2 regions of the Pseudomonas sp. 25 R 14 genome follow, and region 1 is predicted to be linked to the other one. Evidence: predicted binding sites of a transcription regulator. Region 1 holds the regulator's gene; the other holds the start of a gene.
What was found. Region 1 encodes sigma-54, which starts transcription at its own class of promoters, with help from an activator protein. Its sites were predicted from a motif close to ANTGGCATNNANNTTGCTNT; they were not measured.
Positions count from the first base shown of each region.

Region 2: flgB (flagellar basal body rod protein FlgB) is a predicted target of sigma-54. The motif match lies at 5,930-5,949, and genes of this name have one in related genera.

Region 1 is NZ_CVTS01000065.1:305,438-313,065, reverse strand. Features, by position in the region: gene BFQ03_RS24685 (superoxide dismutase) at 1-560, shown strand, start outside; gene BFQ03_RS24680 (ZIP family metal transporter) at 592-1,485, shown strand; gene BFQ03_RS24675 (HPr family phosphocarrier protein) at 1,634-1,906, opposite strand; gene rapZ (RNase adapter RapZ) at 1,923-2,780, opposite strand; gene ptsN (PTS IIA-like nitrogen regulatory protein PtsN) at 2,783-3,247, opposite strand; gene raiA (ribosome hibernation-promoting factor, HPF/YfiA family) at 3,260-3,565, opposite strand; gene BFQ03_RS24655 (RNA polymerase factor sigma-54) at 3,641-5,134, opposite strand; gene lptB (LPS export ABC transporter ATP-binding protein) at 5,319-6,044, opposite strand; gene lptA (lipopolysaccharide transport periplasmic protein LptA) at 6,044-6,577, opposite strand; gene lptC (LPS export ABC transporter periplasmic protein LptC) at 6,564-7,136, opposite strand; gene BFQ03_RS24635 (KdsC family phosphatase) at 7,145-7,628, opposite strand, start outside.
Region 2 is NZ_CVTS01000047.1:68,284-75,911, reverse strand. Features, by position in the region: gene BFQ03_RS16410 (MFS transporter) at 1-1,135, shown strand, start outside; gene BFQ03_RS16405 (flagellar brake protein) at 1,199-1,948, opposite strand; gene BFQ03_RS16400 (flagella synthesis protein FlgN) at 2,044-2,511, opposite strand; gene flgM (flagellar biosynthesis anti-sigma factor FlgM) at 2,560-2,877, opposite strand; gene flgA (flagellar basal body P-ring formation chaperone FlgA) at 3,019-3,789, opposite strand; gene BFQ03_RS16385 (chemotaxis protein CheV) at 3,871-4,803, shown strand; gene cheR (protein-glutamate O-methyltransferase CheR) at 4,847-5,674, shown strand; gene flgB (flagellar basal body rod protein FlgB) at 5,992-6,399, shown strand; gene flgC (flagellar basal body rod protein FlgC) at 6,403-6,846, shown strand; gene flgD (flagellar hook assembly protein FlgD) at 6,863-7,594, shown strand; gene flgE (flagellar hook protein FlgE) at 7,626-7,628, shown strand, end outside.

The DNA of each region.
Region 1 (7,628 bases):
ATATCGATGCGCAAACCATGGAAATCCACTACACCAAGCACCACCAGACCTATATCAATAACCTCAATGCCGCCGTCGAAGGCACTGAGTTTGCCGGCTGGCCGGTAGAGAAGCTGGTCTCGAGCGTCCAGCAACTGCCGGAAAAACTGCGTGCGGCGGTGATCAACCAAGGCGGTGGGCATGCCAACCACTCGTTGTTCTGGGCGGTCATGTCGCCCAAGGGTGGCGGTAAGCCCGAGGGCGTCCTGGGCCAGGCGATTGATGCGCAGTTGGGTGGTTTTGACGCGTTCAAGGATGCATTCACCAAGGCCGCGCTGACTCGTTTTGGCAGTGGTTGGGCCTGGCTGAGTGTCACCCCGCAAAAGACCCTTGTCGTCGAAAGCAGTGGCAACCAGGACAGCCCATTGATGAACGGCAATACGCCGATCCTCGGCCTGGATGTCTGGGAGCACGCCTACTATCTGCTCTATCAAAACCGCCGCCCTGAATACATCAACGCCTTCTACAGTGTGATCAACTGGCCGGAAGTCGCTGAGCGCTACCAGGCTGCACTGGCTTAATGCCCTCTCATAACAAGATCTAAGGCCGACTATGGGCACTGAAACACTGGCGATCAGCAGCGTGCGAATGTTCCGTTATGCGTTTGGCTCGTTGCTGCTATTGGCGGGAACTGCATTGCTGGTGGCCCACGGGCTGGCCTGGCTGAACCTGGAACCACGGATTCTGCGGGCCCTGCAGGGTGGCGCAATTTGTGCCCTGGGTACGGCATTGGGCGCGGTGCCGGTCCTGGTGATCCGGCGGATGCCGCTGGCGGTCAGCGACACATTGCTGGGCTTTGGTGCCGGGGTGATGCTGGCGGCGACGGCGTTTTCGCTGGTCGTGCCGGGAATCGCCGCCGCCGAAAACCTGGGATTGACGCCCTGGGCCTCCAGCGGGCTGATCAGTTTTGGCATCATGTTGGGCGCGTTCGGTTTGTTCCTGGTGGACCGCAAGGTCTCCGGGGCCAGCCCGGAGATGCTGGTCGGTACGCCCGACAAACCGGTGATTCCACCGCGTATCTGGCTGTTTGTGTTTGCCATCATTGCCCACAACATTCCCGAAGGTATGGCGGTGGGTGTCTCGGCCGGTGGCGGCATGCCTGATGCGGATAGCCTGGCCATGGGCATCGCCTTGCAGGATGTGCCCGAGGGGCTGGTGATTGCATTGGTGCTGGCAGGGGCGGGGATGTCGCGGGTCAAGGCATTCCTGATCGGCGCGGCGTCCGGGCTGGTGGAGCCGGTGTTTGCCGTGCTTTGTGCCTGGCTGGTCAGCCTGGCCGAGATGCTATTACCTTTGGGCCTGGCCCTGGCGGCTGGGGCGATGCTATTGGTGGTGACTCATGAAGTGATTCCCGAGTCGCGGCGCAATGGCCATGACAAGCTGGCCAGCCTGGGGTTGTGCATCGGGTTTTGTCTGATGATGGCCATGGATACAGCGCTGGGCTGATCCTTTATTCAGGCGTTGCACAAAACCAACGTGGGAGCGGGCTTGCTCGCGATGGCGGTGGGTCAGTCAGATATATATCGGCTGACACCCAGCTATCGCGAGCAAGCCCGCTCCCACATTGATTGGTGCTGCATTCAGGAAAGGCGAGCTATTCGCCTTCATCGAAGTAGTTATTGATCAACTTCACCAGTGCATCCAGCGCTTCCTGTTCCTGCTCACCTTCGGTCTTCAGATGGATCGTGGTGCCCTTGCCGGCAGCCAGCATCATCATCGCCATGATGCTTTTGCCGTCGACCATGGATTCTGGCGTACGCCCGGCACGGACCTGGCAAGGAAACTGGCCCGCAACCCCGACAAATTTGGCCGACGCGCGGGCATGCAAGCCCAGTTTGTTGATGATTTCAATTTCCAGAGCGGGCATCGCGAAGGTGTTCCTTTCAGCTGAGGTCGCGGTGGCGAACCTGGACATTCTTGAGGGTTTTCTGCAAGACCTGGCCCAGGCGCTCGGTCAGGTAGACGGAGCGGTGATGCCCGCCGGTACAGCCGATGGCGATGGTGACATAGGCCCGGTTGCTGGCGGCAAAGCGCGGCAGCCACTTGAGCAGGTAACTGGAGATGTCCTGGAACATCTCCTCGACATCCGGTTGGGCTGCCAGGTACTCGGCCACCGGCTGGTCCTGCCCAGACTGATCGCGCAGTTCCGGCTTCCAGTAGGGATTGGGCAGGCAGCGCACGTCAAACACCAGGTCGGCGTCTACCGGCATACCCCGCTTGAAGCCAAAGGATTCAACCAGGAAGGCCGTGCCGGGCTCCGGCTGGTTCAGCAGGCGCAGCTTGATGGCGTCACGCAGTTGGTAAAGGTTCAGGCTGGTGGTGTTGATCTTGAGGTCAGCCAAATCAATGATTGGCCCCAGTAGCTTGGTCTCGTCCTCGATGGCTTCGGCCAGCGAACGGTGCGGGCTGCTCAGCGGGTGGCGACGGCGGGTTTCCGAGAAACGCTTGAGCAGCGTTTCTTCGTCGGCATCCAGGTACAGCACGTCGCAATGGATATGCTTGGCGCGTACCTCTTCAAGCAGTTCCGGGAATCGCGTGAGGTGGCTGGGCAGGTTGCGTGCGTCGATCGATACAGCCACCAGCGGTTGAGCCAGCTCGGTATGGATCAGTGCGCGTTCGGCCAACTCGGGCAGCAGGCCTGCTGGCAAGTTGTCGATGCAATAAAACCCATTGTCCTCAAGCACGTTGAGGGCAGTACTTTTACCCGAGCCGGAACGCCCGCTGACGATGATCAAACGCATGATTACTGCCCGCTTTGCTCATCCAGGACAACCTGATACAGCGCTTCGTTGGTGCTAGCGCTGCGCAGCTTCTTACGTACTTCTTCACGGTCGAGCATGCTGGCGATCTGCCGGAGCAGCTCCAGGTGTGCATCGGTAGCGGCTTCCGGGACCAGCAGGACAAACAGCAGGTCAACCGGGGCGCCATCGATGGCGTCGAAATCAATGGGGGCCTCCAGGTGCAGCAGGGCGCTGACCGGGGTTTCGCAGCCTTTGAGGCGGCAGTGTGGAATGGCGATGCCGTTGCCAAAACCGGTCGAGCCGAGTTTTTCACGAGCAATCAGGGCCTCGTACACATCTTGCGTATCCAGCTCAGGCACTTCGCGGCCGATCAGGTTGGCAATCTGTTCGAGGGCTTTCTTTTTACTGCCGCCCGGCACGTTCACGAGGGAACGGCCGGGGGTCAGGATGGTTTCAAGTCGAATCATGGGTGGGGAGTGTTAGCGGCCCGTGCCTTGAAGAAGGCTCTGCTGCTTTTCCTTATGCTTTTTGATTTGGCGATCCAGCTTGTCGGTCAGGTCATCAATGGCGGCATACATGTCTGAATGCTCGGCATTGGCGACTACTTCCCCGCCGGGTATACGCAAGGTGGCTTCGATTTTCTGCTTCAGCTTTTCGACAGACATGATGACTTGCACATTGGTGATCTTGTCGAAATGCCCCTCAATTCGTTTGAGTTTTTCGCTGATGTAGGCGCGCAGCGGTTCGGTCACTTCCAGTTGGTGTCCACTGATGTTGACTTGCATACAGCTTCTCCTTCGTTGCCAGTGCATAAAGCGGCGGGTAGGAATACCCGCCACTGGAACGCTGTGGCCCGCCCGTCACATCAACCGTTTACGCTCGCTGGAAGGCGCGATCCCAAGGGACTCGCGGTACTTGGCGACGGTTCGACGGGCGACCTGAATGCCTTGTGCCTCCAGTAAACCAGCGATCTTGCTGTCACTCAACGGCTTTTTCTGATTTTCCGCGGCAACCAGTTTTTTGATGATCGCGCGGATCGCCGTGGACGAGCATTCGCCGCCTTCGGAGGTGCTGACATGGCTGGAGAAAAAGTATTTCAGTTCATAAATTCCCCGTGGGGTATGCATGAACTTCTGGGTGGTTACCCGGGAAATGGTCGATTCATGCATGCCAACCGCTTCGGCAATATCATGCAGTACCAGCGGTTTCATCGCCTCGTCGCCATATTCCAGGAAGCCGCGCTGGTGCTCGACGATCTGGGTAGCCACTTTCATCAGGGTTTCGTTACGGCTTTGCAGGCTCTTGATGAACCAGCGCGCTTCCTGCAACTGATTGCGCATGAACGTGTTGTCGGCACTGGTATCGGCCCGGCGTACGAAACCGGCGTACTGCGGGTTGACGCGCAGGCGCGGCACCGACTCCTGGTTCAGTTCCACCAGCCAGCGCTCGTTGTCCTTGCGCACGATCACGTCGGGGACGACGTATTCGGCTTCGCTGGACTCGATTTGCGAGCCGGGGCGCGGGTTGAGGCTCTGTACCAGTTCGATAATCTGGCGCAGATCGTCTTCCTTGAGCTTCATCCGGCGCATCAACTGGCTGTAGTCGCGGCTGCCCAGCAGGTCGATGTAATCGGTGACCAGGCGCTGGGCTTCGGCCAGCCATGGGGTCTTGGCCGACAACTGGCGCAGTTGCAGCAGCAGGCACTCGCTGAGGTTGCGGGCGCCGATGCCGGCAGGCTCGAACTGCTGGATGCGGTGCAGGACTGCTTCGATTTCGTCCAGCTCGATATCCAGTTCCGGGTCGAAAGCCTCAAGGATTTCTTCGAGGGTCTCGTCCAGGTAGCCCTGATTGTTGATGCAATCGATCAGGGTCACGGCGATCAGGCGATCGGTGTCGGACATCGGGGCGAGGTTCAATTGCCACAGCAGGTGGCTCTGCAGGCTCTCACCAACGGAGGTGCGGGTGGTGAAGTCCCACTCGTCATCGTCGTTGCTGGGCAGGCTGCTGGCGCTGGTCTGGTAGACGTCTTCCCAGGCCGTATCCACCGGCAGTTCATTGGGAATGCGTTCGTTCCATTCGCCTTCTTCCAGGTTATCCACCGTGGGTGCGGTTTCCTGGTAGGACGGCTCCTGGACGTCGGTATTGGGTTTTTGCTCGATGTTGTCGGCCAGCGGGTCGGCGTTATCGAAGTCGTCGCCTTCTTCCTGGCGTTCGAGCATCGGGTTGGACTCCAGGGCCTCCTGGATTTCCTGTTGCAGGTCCAGGGTCGACAATTGGAGCAGGCGGATGGCCTGTTGCAGCTGCGGTGTCATCGTCAGCTGCTGGCCCATTCTCAGGACTAGCGATGGTTTCATGGCAGGGGCTTAACACCTTATTCGCCGGCGCAATGCGCCATCCACGACAGGGCGCGTGAGCGCCAAACATAAGCAAATTATATGCCTGATATCGGGGGCTTTGCCTAGAGCGCGGTAACAATAAAAATAATGAGGTTTTTATTGACTCCCGCGCCTGATGGCGAATGTCCTGACACCACAGTGTTTACAGGCGGAATTCGTGCCCCAGGTACACTTCCTTGACCAGTTCGTTGGCCAGGATGGTAGCGGAGTCACCTTCGGCAATCAGTTGGCCATCGTTGACGATGTACGCGGTTTCGCAGATATCCAGGGTCTCACGCACGTTGTGGTCGGTGATCAGCACGCCGATCCCCTTGGCCTTGAGGTGATGGATGATCTGCTTGATGTCGCCAACCGAAATCGGGTCGACACCGGCGAAGGGTTCATCGAGCAGGATGAACTTCGGTGCAGTGGCCAGGGCGCGGGCGATTTCCACACGACGACGCTCGCCGCCGGACAGGCTCATGCCGAGGTTGTCGCGAATGTGGTTGATGTGGAACTCCTGCAACAGGCTTTCCAGCTCTTGGCGGCGTCCGTCGCGATCCAGTTCCTTGCGGGTTTCAAGGATCGCCATGATGTTGTCGGACACTGACAGTTTGCGGAAGATCGACGCCTCCTGGGGGAGATAGCCGATACCGGCCCGTGCACGACCGTGCATTGGCTGATGGCTGACGTCCAGGTCGTCGATCAAAACACGGCCCTGGTCAGCCTGGACCAGGCCGACGATCATGTAGAAGCAGGTGGTCTTGCCGGCACCGTTGGGGCCAAGCAGGCCGACGATCTGGCCGCTGTCGATCGACAGGCTGACGTCGCGCACGACCTGACGGCTTTTATAGGCCTTGGCCAGATGCTGGGCTTTCAGGGTTGCCATTACTGGGCCTTCTTCTTCGGCTGGATAACCATGTCAATGCGCGGACGTGGCGCGGTGACCTTGGTGCCATTGGCGCGGCCGGCAGTCGCAACTTGCTTGACGGTGTCGTAGACAATTTTCTCGCCTTCGGTCGAGTTACCGTCGCTGCTGATCACTTTGGCACGATCAGTCAGTACGATGCGGTTTTGCGGCGCGTGGTACTGGATGGTTACGCCGTAGCCTTTGATCGGACCTGGATCGGCGGCATTCTGCTTCTGTTCGAAATAGGCAAGGTTGCCCACCGAGGTCACGACGTCGATGTCGCCGGCCGGGGTGCGGGTAAGGGTCACGGTATTGCCGGTAATTTTCATCGAGCCTTGGGTGATGATTACATCGCCCTTGTAGGTCGCGATACCTTGCTTGTCATCCAGTTGCGCATCGTCAGCCTGAATGTGGATCGGTTGCTGGCTATCGTTCGGCAGAGCCCAGGCGCTCACGCTTCCCAGTGCTGCGCCCAGACCGAGCAAAATAGGGAGGGTTTTAACGAGCCTCATACTGTCCTCTTACGTTCGATAGCAGGTGTATCCTGCTTTCTTTCAAATACGCTTTCATTCCCTTGCCAGTCGATACACCGCCAGCGCCGTCGATTCTAACGTCTTGCTCGGTCTGCGCATATTGCTTCTGTGGGAATACGGTCATGCGACTGCTGGTAATGATGGTCTCGCGGTTCTGTGCGTCGGTGCGCGCAACGCGCACCGAATCGATCAGCTCCACTTCGGTGCCGTCCGGGTTGACCTCGCCACGCTTGCTGGTGACATGCCACGGGAATTCGGTGCCGCGATACAGGTTCAGGTCGGGATTGGTCAGCAATGTGACCTCCGAAGCCTTCAAGTGTTCGACCTTGTCCGACGTCATTTCGTATTGCACCTTGCCGTCAGGCAGGAACTGCACGCTGTAGGCGTTGGTGGCGTAATAGTCGATGGCGCCCTGATCGGCCTGCACAACAGGCTGGTCGAGGAAGCGCTCCGGGCTGATATTCCAGTAGCCCACCGCCAGGAACAGCGCGGCGATGGCTCCGAATATCAGGAAGTTGCGAATCTTTTTGCTCAGCATAGAAGGCTCTATAGGTAGGCGGCGTGGGCCGCTTCAAGGCTGCCCTGGGCACGCAGGATCAGCTCGCAGAACTCGCGGGCGGCGCCTTCGCCGCCACGGGCCTGGGTGATGCCGTGGGCATGCTCGCGGACAAACGACGCGGCGTTGGCCACGGCCATGCCCAGGCCTACGCGGCGAATCACCGGCAGGTCAGGCAAGTCGTCGCCCAAGTAGGCGACCTGCTCATAGCTTAGGTTGAGTTTGCCAAGAAGCTCATCCAGAACCACCAGTTTATCCTCGCGCCCCTGGTAGAGGTAAGGAATCCCCAGGTTTTGTGCGCGGCGTTCCACAACGGGTGTCTTTCGACCACTGATGATCGCGGTTTGCACACCGGAGGCCATCAACATCTTGATGCCCTGGCCGTCCAGCGTGTTGAAGGTCTTGAATTCGCTGCCGTCTTCGAGAAAGTACAGGCGGCCGTCGGTCAGCACGCCGTCCACGTCGAAAATTGCC
Region 2 (7,628 bases), on a different contig from region 1:
TGCCGCGGTGCTGGGGCATGGCCTGGTGGATTGGCTGCCGGCCTGGATCGTGCTGCGGATCATCGTCGGCCTGGGCATGATGTGCCAATACATGGTTATCGAGAGCTGGCTTAACGAGCAGGCGGATGCCAAGCAGCGCGGCGTGGTGTTCAGCGGTTACATGATCGCGTCCTACCTGGGGCTGGTGCTGGGCCAGTTGATTCTGGTCATGCATCCTCAGTTGGGGCTTGAGCTGCTGATGCTGGTGGCGTTGTGTTTTGCCCTGTGCCTGGTGCCAGTCGCCATGACCCGGCGTATTCACCCCGCGCCGTTGCATCCGGCGCCCATGGAGCCGCGCTTCTTTATCAAGCGGGTACCGCAATCCCTGAGTACGGTGTTGGGTGCTGGCCTGATTGTGGGCTCTTTCTACGGTTTGGCGCCGTTGTACGCGTCCCAGCAGGGGTTGAGTACCGAGCAGGTCGGTCTGTTCATGGGTAGCTGCATTTTTGCTGGCCTGTTGGTGCAATGGCCATTGGGCTGGCTGTCGGATCGCTATGACCGGGCGTTGCTGATTCGCTGTTTTGCCCTGTGCCTGGCCGTGGCGGCATTGCCGCTGGCGATCATGACCCGGGTGCCGCTGGAAGTGCTGTTTGTGGCCGGCTTCCTGTGCTCGCTGGTGCAGTTCTGTCTCTATCCGTTGGCCGTGGCTTTTTCCAACGACCACGTCGAGGGTGATCGCCGGGTGTCGCTCACTGCGATGTTGCTGGTGACCTATGGGGTGGGCGCGAGTATCGGGCCGTTGCTGGCTGGTGTGGTGATGAAGCTGTTTGGCAACCAGATGCTCTATGCGTTCTTCAGCTTGTGCGCATTGATCCTGGTCTGGCGCATTCGCCCCAAGGCTGTGACCAACCTGCATCAGGTGGACGACGCGCCGCTGCATCACGTGGCGATGCCCGACAGTATGTCCAGCTCGCCCTTGGTGGCGGCCCTCGACCCGCGTGTAGATGAGCAGGTGGTCCAGGACCAGATGCAAACGACCGTGCCTGAACCTGCGCCCGAAGCTGAGCCTGAGGTAGAGCCACAATCTGAATCCGAGCCGCCGGAGCATCCCGACCCGGATGATCATCCGCATGACCTGAGCCGGGCCCGTCCCTGAAACAAAAAAAAACGGGCAGTTCCCCAAGGAACTGCCCGTTTTTTTGTGCCGCGCGTTTGGCGCTTACATGTCGTCGTCTTTATCGAACCGTCGCGCCTCGCGCTGCAGTTGGTAGACAAAACGCTCGACTTGGCGCTGCACCAGGCCACTCATGTTGTGGAAGCGCACACCGGCAAAGGTGGTGTTGATCTTTTCTTCGAAGTGCAGGTAACGCAACTCCACCGCGGTGGTCATGCTGCCGAAGGGCAGGGCGGCGATAAAGCGGTCATAGACCTGGCCCAGTTGCAGGCGCTCGGAGATGTCACCTTCAAAACGCAACTTGCAGCCGGTGGCGGAAATATCCAGCAACTTGCCGCTGATAGGCGCCTTGAGTTTATCGCCGCCCATTTCGATATTCACCAGTTGCGCCAGTTTCAGCGCCGCACGAAAGGCGTTGCGGCGCTGATGGTAGACCACTTCTTCAGGCAGGCTGCCCTTGTAGATGCGGTGGCCGTCCAGGGCGCCGATGGTCAGGGCGCCATTGCTCTCCCAGGCCACGCGCACGCCTTCGTGAAAGCCTTCGATGCGAAAGGCTTCGCCATTCTCCAGGTAGCGTTCACCTTCGGGTGGAATCATCTCGTCCAGGCTCAGCGTCTTGCTGTCCTTGTCGACATCCACCAGGTAGCTCTGGAAGCGCTGGTTGCGTTCGTGGAAGGTGATGATCAGGGGGTCGTGGCTCTCTTGCAGCAGCCGCAAGGTGCCGGCAATTTCCAGAGGTGTGGTAAGGACCTTGGGTGGCTGCGGAGCATCTTCCGCGCTAAGGGTGTTGAACACGGCTCTTCCATCTCCAGACAAAATACGACTACACGCAAGAACCGGCATTTTGCCAGCATGTGGCGCGCCTTGATAGGGCGCGCGATAAACCGGCGTCAGGCTTGGCTGAGGGTGCTGGGCTTGACCAGCCGGGAAGTGGAACCCTGGGCGTTGTACAGTGCTGGAGGTTCGCCGCCATGCAGGATGCGCAACTGGTTGGCGGTGGTAGCTTGTTGCAGTTGGATCGACTGGCCGTTGAGTACATTGGCCTCTTGGCAGTTGATCAACAACTGATTGAGCGCGGTGCTCTGGGCCAGCAACTGGTCACCGACCGAAGAATGGCTGGCCAACTGCTCCAGGCCGCTGTGGTCGGCGGGCAGGCCCAGGCTGAGCAGGATCTGGCTGCGTTTCTGGCCGTGTTGTTCAAGCAGGATGATCAGCGATTGCTTGCGTGCCAGGATGTCTTCCAGCAGGCGCATGTCGCGCCCGCACAGGGCCACGAATTCGTCTTGAAGCAGCTCCAGCAGGTGTTGCGCGGGAGCCAGGTCTTCAGTGATCAGTTGCAGCAGATTTTCGTCGTGCATGGCTGGCCTTGGGTTTTAAGCGTCCAAAAGCCCGGCGCAGGCCTTTGCCTAGCGCTCGGCTTTGATGATTTTGCTGGCTAAACGGTCGTTGTCGATCTGATAGCTGCCATCGGCAATCGCCTGCTTCAACTCGGCCACACGGGCTTTATTGACAACCGGCTGATCGCGCAGCGAGTCCGTGATCTTCTGCAACTGTTGAGCCTCATTGCTCAAATGCACCGATTCGCCACTTTGGGTCGATGCGGTTTGTTCTGCCTTGGCGGGCAGCGCCGGGGCCTTGGCTTCAACGCTGTCCTTGGCCGCGCTGGTGCGCGTGCCGCCGGGCGTTGGCTGGGCGTTATTCAATCGGCTGAAATCAATGACCATGTTAAAAAACCTCTGGGTATTTGGACGCTTGCCATGTTTTCGGCCATACCCGGACAAACTTTAGGCTCGATCGACAATAAACCTATGCACAGCGACATCGTGTGCACAGTGTAGGAAAAGCCAGCGTCCCACGCCAGTGATCTATAGCGCGACCTCCACTTGGCCCGGGGCCGTTACCCGGGCTTTGATCACGCGCTTGGAATTGAGGTTTTTCACGCGGATCTGCTCGCTCATCCCGCCATTGGCCAGGGCTTCCCCCGGCATTTTCACGTTCAGGCCGCCACTGCTGGCGGATATCACCACATGGTCACCTTTGCGCACGACTTCAGCCTGTTCCAGGTGAACCAGGGTGATGACTTGGTCGGTGACCATTGGTCGGGTCAGTTTTTGCCCCACGGCCTGGTCCACCGAGGTGAGGTAGCCCTGGCTGATCTGGCTGATGTCTCGTTCACGCAGGGCAACGTCTTCAAAACCGATGATGCCGGTGCGCTTGAGTGGGCGGGAGACGGTCACTACGTCGCGAAACAGTCGGACCTGAGCTGGTACGAACACGGTCCAGGGCGAGCTGCCGTCGCAGCGTACGCGCACGGTCACACGGCCAATGGGCTGGGCCGGGCTTTCCAGGGAGCCTGTCAATTCCTTGTCGCACATGGGCATGCGCAAGCGCGGGTCCAGCTGGTTGACCTGGATTTCATAACGGCCCGGTGTCTGGGTGGTCGCCAGATAATCTTCTACAGTGAACTCAAGAAAGCCTTGAGTGACGCCGATAAGCAGATCAGGCAAGGTGACGTTGTCGGCACGGGCCTGATGGCCTGTGCCCAAGGCAAGCAACGCCAACGCCATCCAGGCGCAGAGCAATCTGCGGTACTGTGGCGAGCGAAGGCGTCGGGAAACTGTCGTTTTGATGTCCATGGCCAATAAAAAGCAAAGCGCGTGCCGTTTCGTGTTGGGTGCGCGTCGTACCCGTAAGTTTTGTAGCGTAGGAGTCTGGGCATGGCGGGTGTAATGGATTCAGTGAACCAGCGCACACAGCTGGTAGGGCAGAATCGCCTGGAGTTGTTGCTGTTTCGACTCGATGGCAAGCAGCTATATGGCATCAACGTCTTCAAGGTGCGGGAGGTGCTGCAATGCCCCAAGCTCACCATAATGCCCAAGTCCAACCCGGTCGTGTGTGGCGTGGCCAACATCCGTGGCGCGACGATTCCGATTCTTGACCTGGCGATGGCCACCGGTTCGCCTGGCTTGCAGGATCGCGAAAACCCGTTTGTGATCATCACCGAATACAACACCAAGACTCAGGGTTTCCTGGTGCGCTCGGTGGAACGTATCGTCAACATGAACTGGGAAGAAATCCATCCACCACCCAAGGGCACCGGGCGCGATCACTACCTCACGGCAGTGACGCGGGTCGATAACCAGTTGGTGGAAATCATCGACGTGGAGAAGATCCTGGCGGAAGTGGCGCCGACTTCGGAGCATATTTCGGTAGGCGTCGTGGATGAACAGACCCAGCAAAAGGCCGTGTCCTTGCGGGTGTTGACGGTGGATGACTCCTCGGTGGCGCGCAAGCAGGTGTCCCGTTGCCTGCAGACCGTCGGTGTCGAGGTGGTGGCGCTCAATGATGGTCGCCAGGCCCTGGACTATCTGCGCAAGCTGGTCGATGAAGGCAAGAAGCCGGAAGAAGAGTTCCTGATGATGATTTCCGACATCGAGATGCCGGAAATGGACGGCTACACCCTCACGGCCGAGATACGCAACGACCCACGCATGCAAAAATTGCATATCATCCTGCATACTTCATTGTCCGGTGTATTCAACCAGGCAATGGTCAAGAAGGTCGGTGCCGATGACTTCCTGGCCAAATTCCGTCCTGATGACCTGGCCTCCCGGGTCGTCGAACGGATCAAATCTGCAGATCACGGCTAGGGGCTTTCTCCCTGGCGGTCACACGAGTTAAGAGGCGGTTTCATTGTCTACGGGTAATTTGGATTTCGAACAGTTCCGGGTATTCCTGGAAAAAGCCTGTGGCATATTGCTCGGTGAAAACAAGCAATATCTGGTATCAAGCCGTCTCAACAAATTGATGGAACAGCAGGGCATCAAGTCCCTGGGCGAGCTGGTGCAGCGCATCCAGGGCCAGCCGCGCAGCGGGCTCAAGGAAATGGTGGTCGATGCCATGACCACCAACGAAACCCTGTGGTTTCGTGACACCTATCCCTTTGAGGTGCTCAAGAACAAGGTCTTGCCCGAGGCAATCAAGGCCAGCCCTGGCCAGCGCTTGCGCATCTGGTCGGCGGCGTGTTCGTCGGGGCAGGAACCGTATTCGCTGTCGATGTCCATCGATGAGTTCGAGCGGACCAACATGGGTCAGTTGAAGGCCGGGGTGCAAATTGTTGCCACTGACTTGTCCGGCACCATGCTGACCAACTGCAAGACCGGTGAGTACGACAGCCTGGCCCTGGGGCGCGGTTTGTCCCAGGAGCGCCTGCAGCGTTACTTCGACCCCAAGGGCGCCGGCCGCTGGGCGATCAAGGCGCCGATCAAGAGTCGCGTGGAGTTCCGCTCGTTCAACCTGCTGGACAGCTACGCCAGCCTCGGCAAGTTCGACATCGTGTTTTGCCGCAACGTTTTGATCTACTTCTCGGCTGAAGTGAAGAAAGACATCCTGTTGCGCATCCATGGCACGCTCAAGCGTGGTGGTTATCTGTTCCTCGGTGCGTCCGAGGCGCTGAACGGCTTGCCGGATCATTACCAGATGGTGCAGTGCAGCCCGGGCATTATCTACCAGGCCAAATAGCGTCCAACCCAAAATGTGGGAGCGGGATTGTGTGGGAGCGGGCTTGCTCGCGAAGGCGGTGTGTCAGTCAAGTATCAAACAACTGATCTACCGCCTTCGCGAGCAAGCCCGCTCCCACATTTGTTTGTGTCACACCTTGGATAGCGGCAACGCTCGTTGCCGCTTTACTGGCGCTTCGCGGAAAGCGCTTGCCGCTTTTCCGCCATTGCCGCCGGCAATACCTCCCTAACCCCCTGATTTATTAGGCCTGACAAAGCTGGCATGGCGCTTGCTATATCCCTGTTACGAAAAGCAGGTCAGCCCTAAAGGTCTCCGCCATGAGCATCAGCTTCGATAAAGCGCTCGGTATCCACGAACAAGCCCTGGGCTTCCGCGCCCAGCGTGCCGAAGTCCTGGCTAACAACATCGCCAACGCCGATACCCCGAACTACAAGGCTCGGGACCTGGACTTTGCTGCCGTGCTCGCCGCACAGAGTGACAAGACCAAGAACGGTTCCTTCGCCTTGAACATGACCAATAACCGTCATATCGAAGCGCAGGGCCTGAGCAATGGCGACGAGTCGCTGATGTATCGCACGCCGATGCAGCCGTCGATCGACCAGAACACGGTCGATGCGCAGTTGGAGCAATCGAACTACGCCGAGAACTCGGTGAACTTCCAGGCCAGCTTCACCCTGCTCAACAGCAAATTCAAAGGGCTGATGTCAGCCCTGCGCGGAGAGTAAGTCATGTCTCTATCCAGTGTTTTCAATATTGCCGGTAGTGGCATGAGCGCCCAGACCACGCGTCTGAACACGGTCGCCAGTAACATTGCCAACGCCGAAACGGTGTCGTCGAGCATCGACCAGACCTACCGTGCCCGGCACCCGGTCTTCGCCACCATGTTCCAGGGCGCTCAGAGCGGTGGCAGCGAATCGTTGTTCCAGAACCAGGATGCTGCGGGCCAGGGCGTCCAGGTGTTGGGTGTGGTCGAAGACCAGAGCAACCTCGATGCGCGCTACGAACCCAATCACCCCGCCGCGAATGAAAAGGGGTACGTGTACTACCCCAACGTCAACGTGGTCGAGGAAATGGCTGACATGATTTCCGCCAGTCGCTCGTTCCAGACCAACGCGGAAATGATGAACACCGCCAAAGCCATGATGCAGAAGGTCCTGACCCTGGGTCAGTGATAAGGGGCGCTAAAGAATGTCCGTCACTAACGATGTGTCGAGTCAGTCGACGATCCAGAGTCTGTTCGACTCCAAGGTCAAGGATGCCAAGGCCAACCAGGGCAACCTGGCCGATACCGCCAAGGCCGCCTCGGGTAACCAGTCCCTGGGCAAGGATGCGTTCCTGCAACTGCTGGTTACGCAGTTGAAGAACCAGAACCCGCTGTCGCCCCAGGATAACGGCGCGTTCGTGGCGCAACTGGCGCAGTTCAGCAGCCTGGAAGGCATCAACACGTTGAACGACTCGGTGAACACCATCACCGGCAACTACAAGTCGTCGCAGGCACTGCAAGCGTCGTCGCTGGTAGGGCGCTCGGTCATTATCGAAACCGGCAAGGCCATGGTCGATACGAGCAAGAGCTTCACCGGCTCGGTCGCCGTGGGTTCGTCGGTGGGCAACGTCACCGTCAAGGTCACCGACAAGGACGGCAAGCTGGTCAAGACTATCGAGCTGGGCGCCCAGAGCGCCGGCAAGTCGGACTTTATCTGGGACGGCAAGAACGAAGCGGGCGAGAAGCTTGATTCCGGCACCTACACCTTTGCGGCCAGCACCAAGAATGATGCCGGTGATTCGGTTGCCCTGAAAACCTCGCTGCCGGCTACGGTCACCAGCGTGACCTTGAGCCAGACCGGCGGCGAAATGCTGCTCAATCTTTCTGGCGGCATGGGCAGCATCAAGCTGTCGCAAATTCAGACTATCGGTACATAGAGCCGGCTAAATACGGCAAGAGGAGAGAAACATG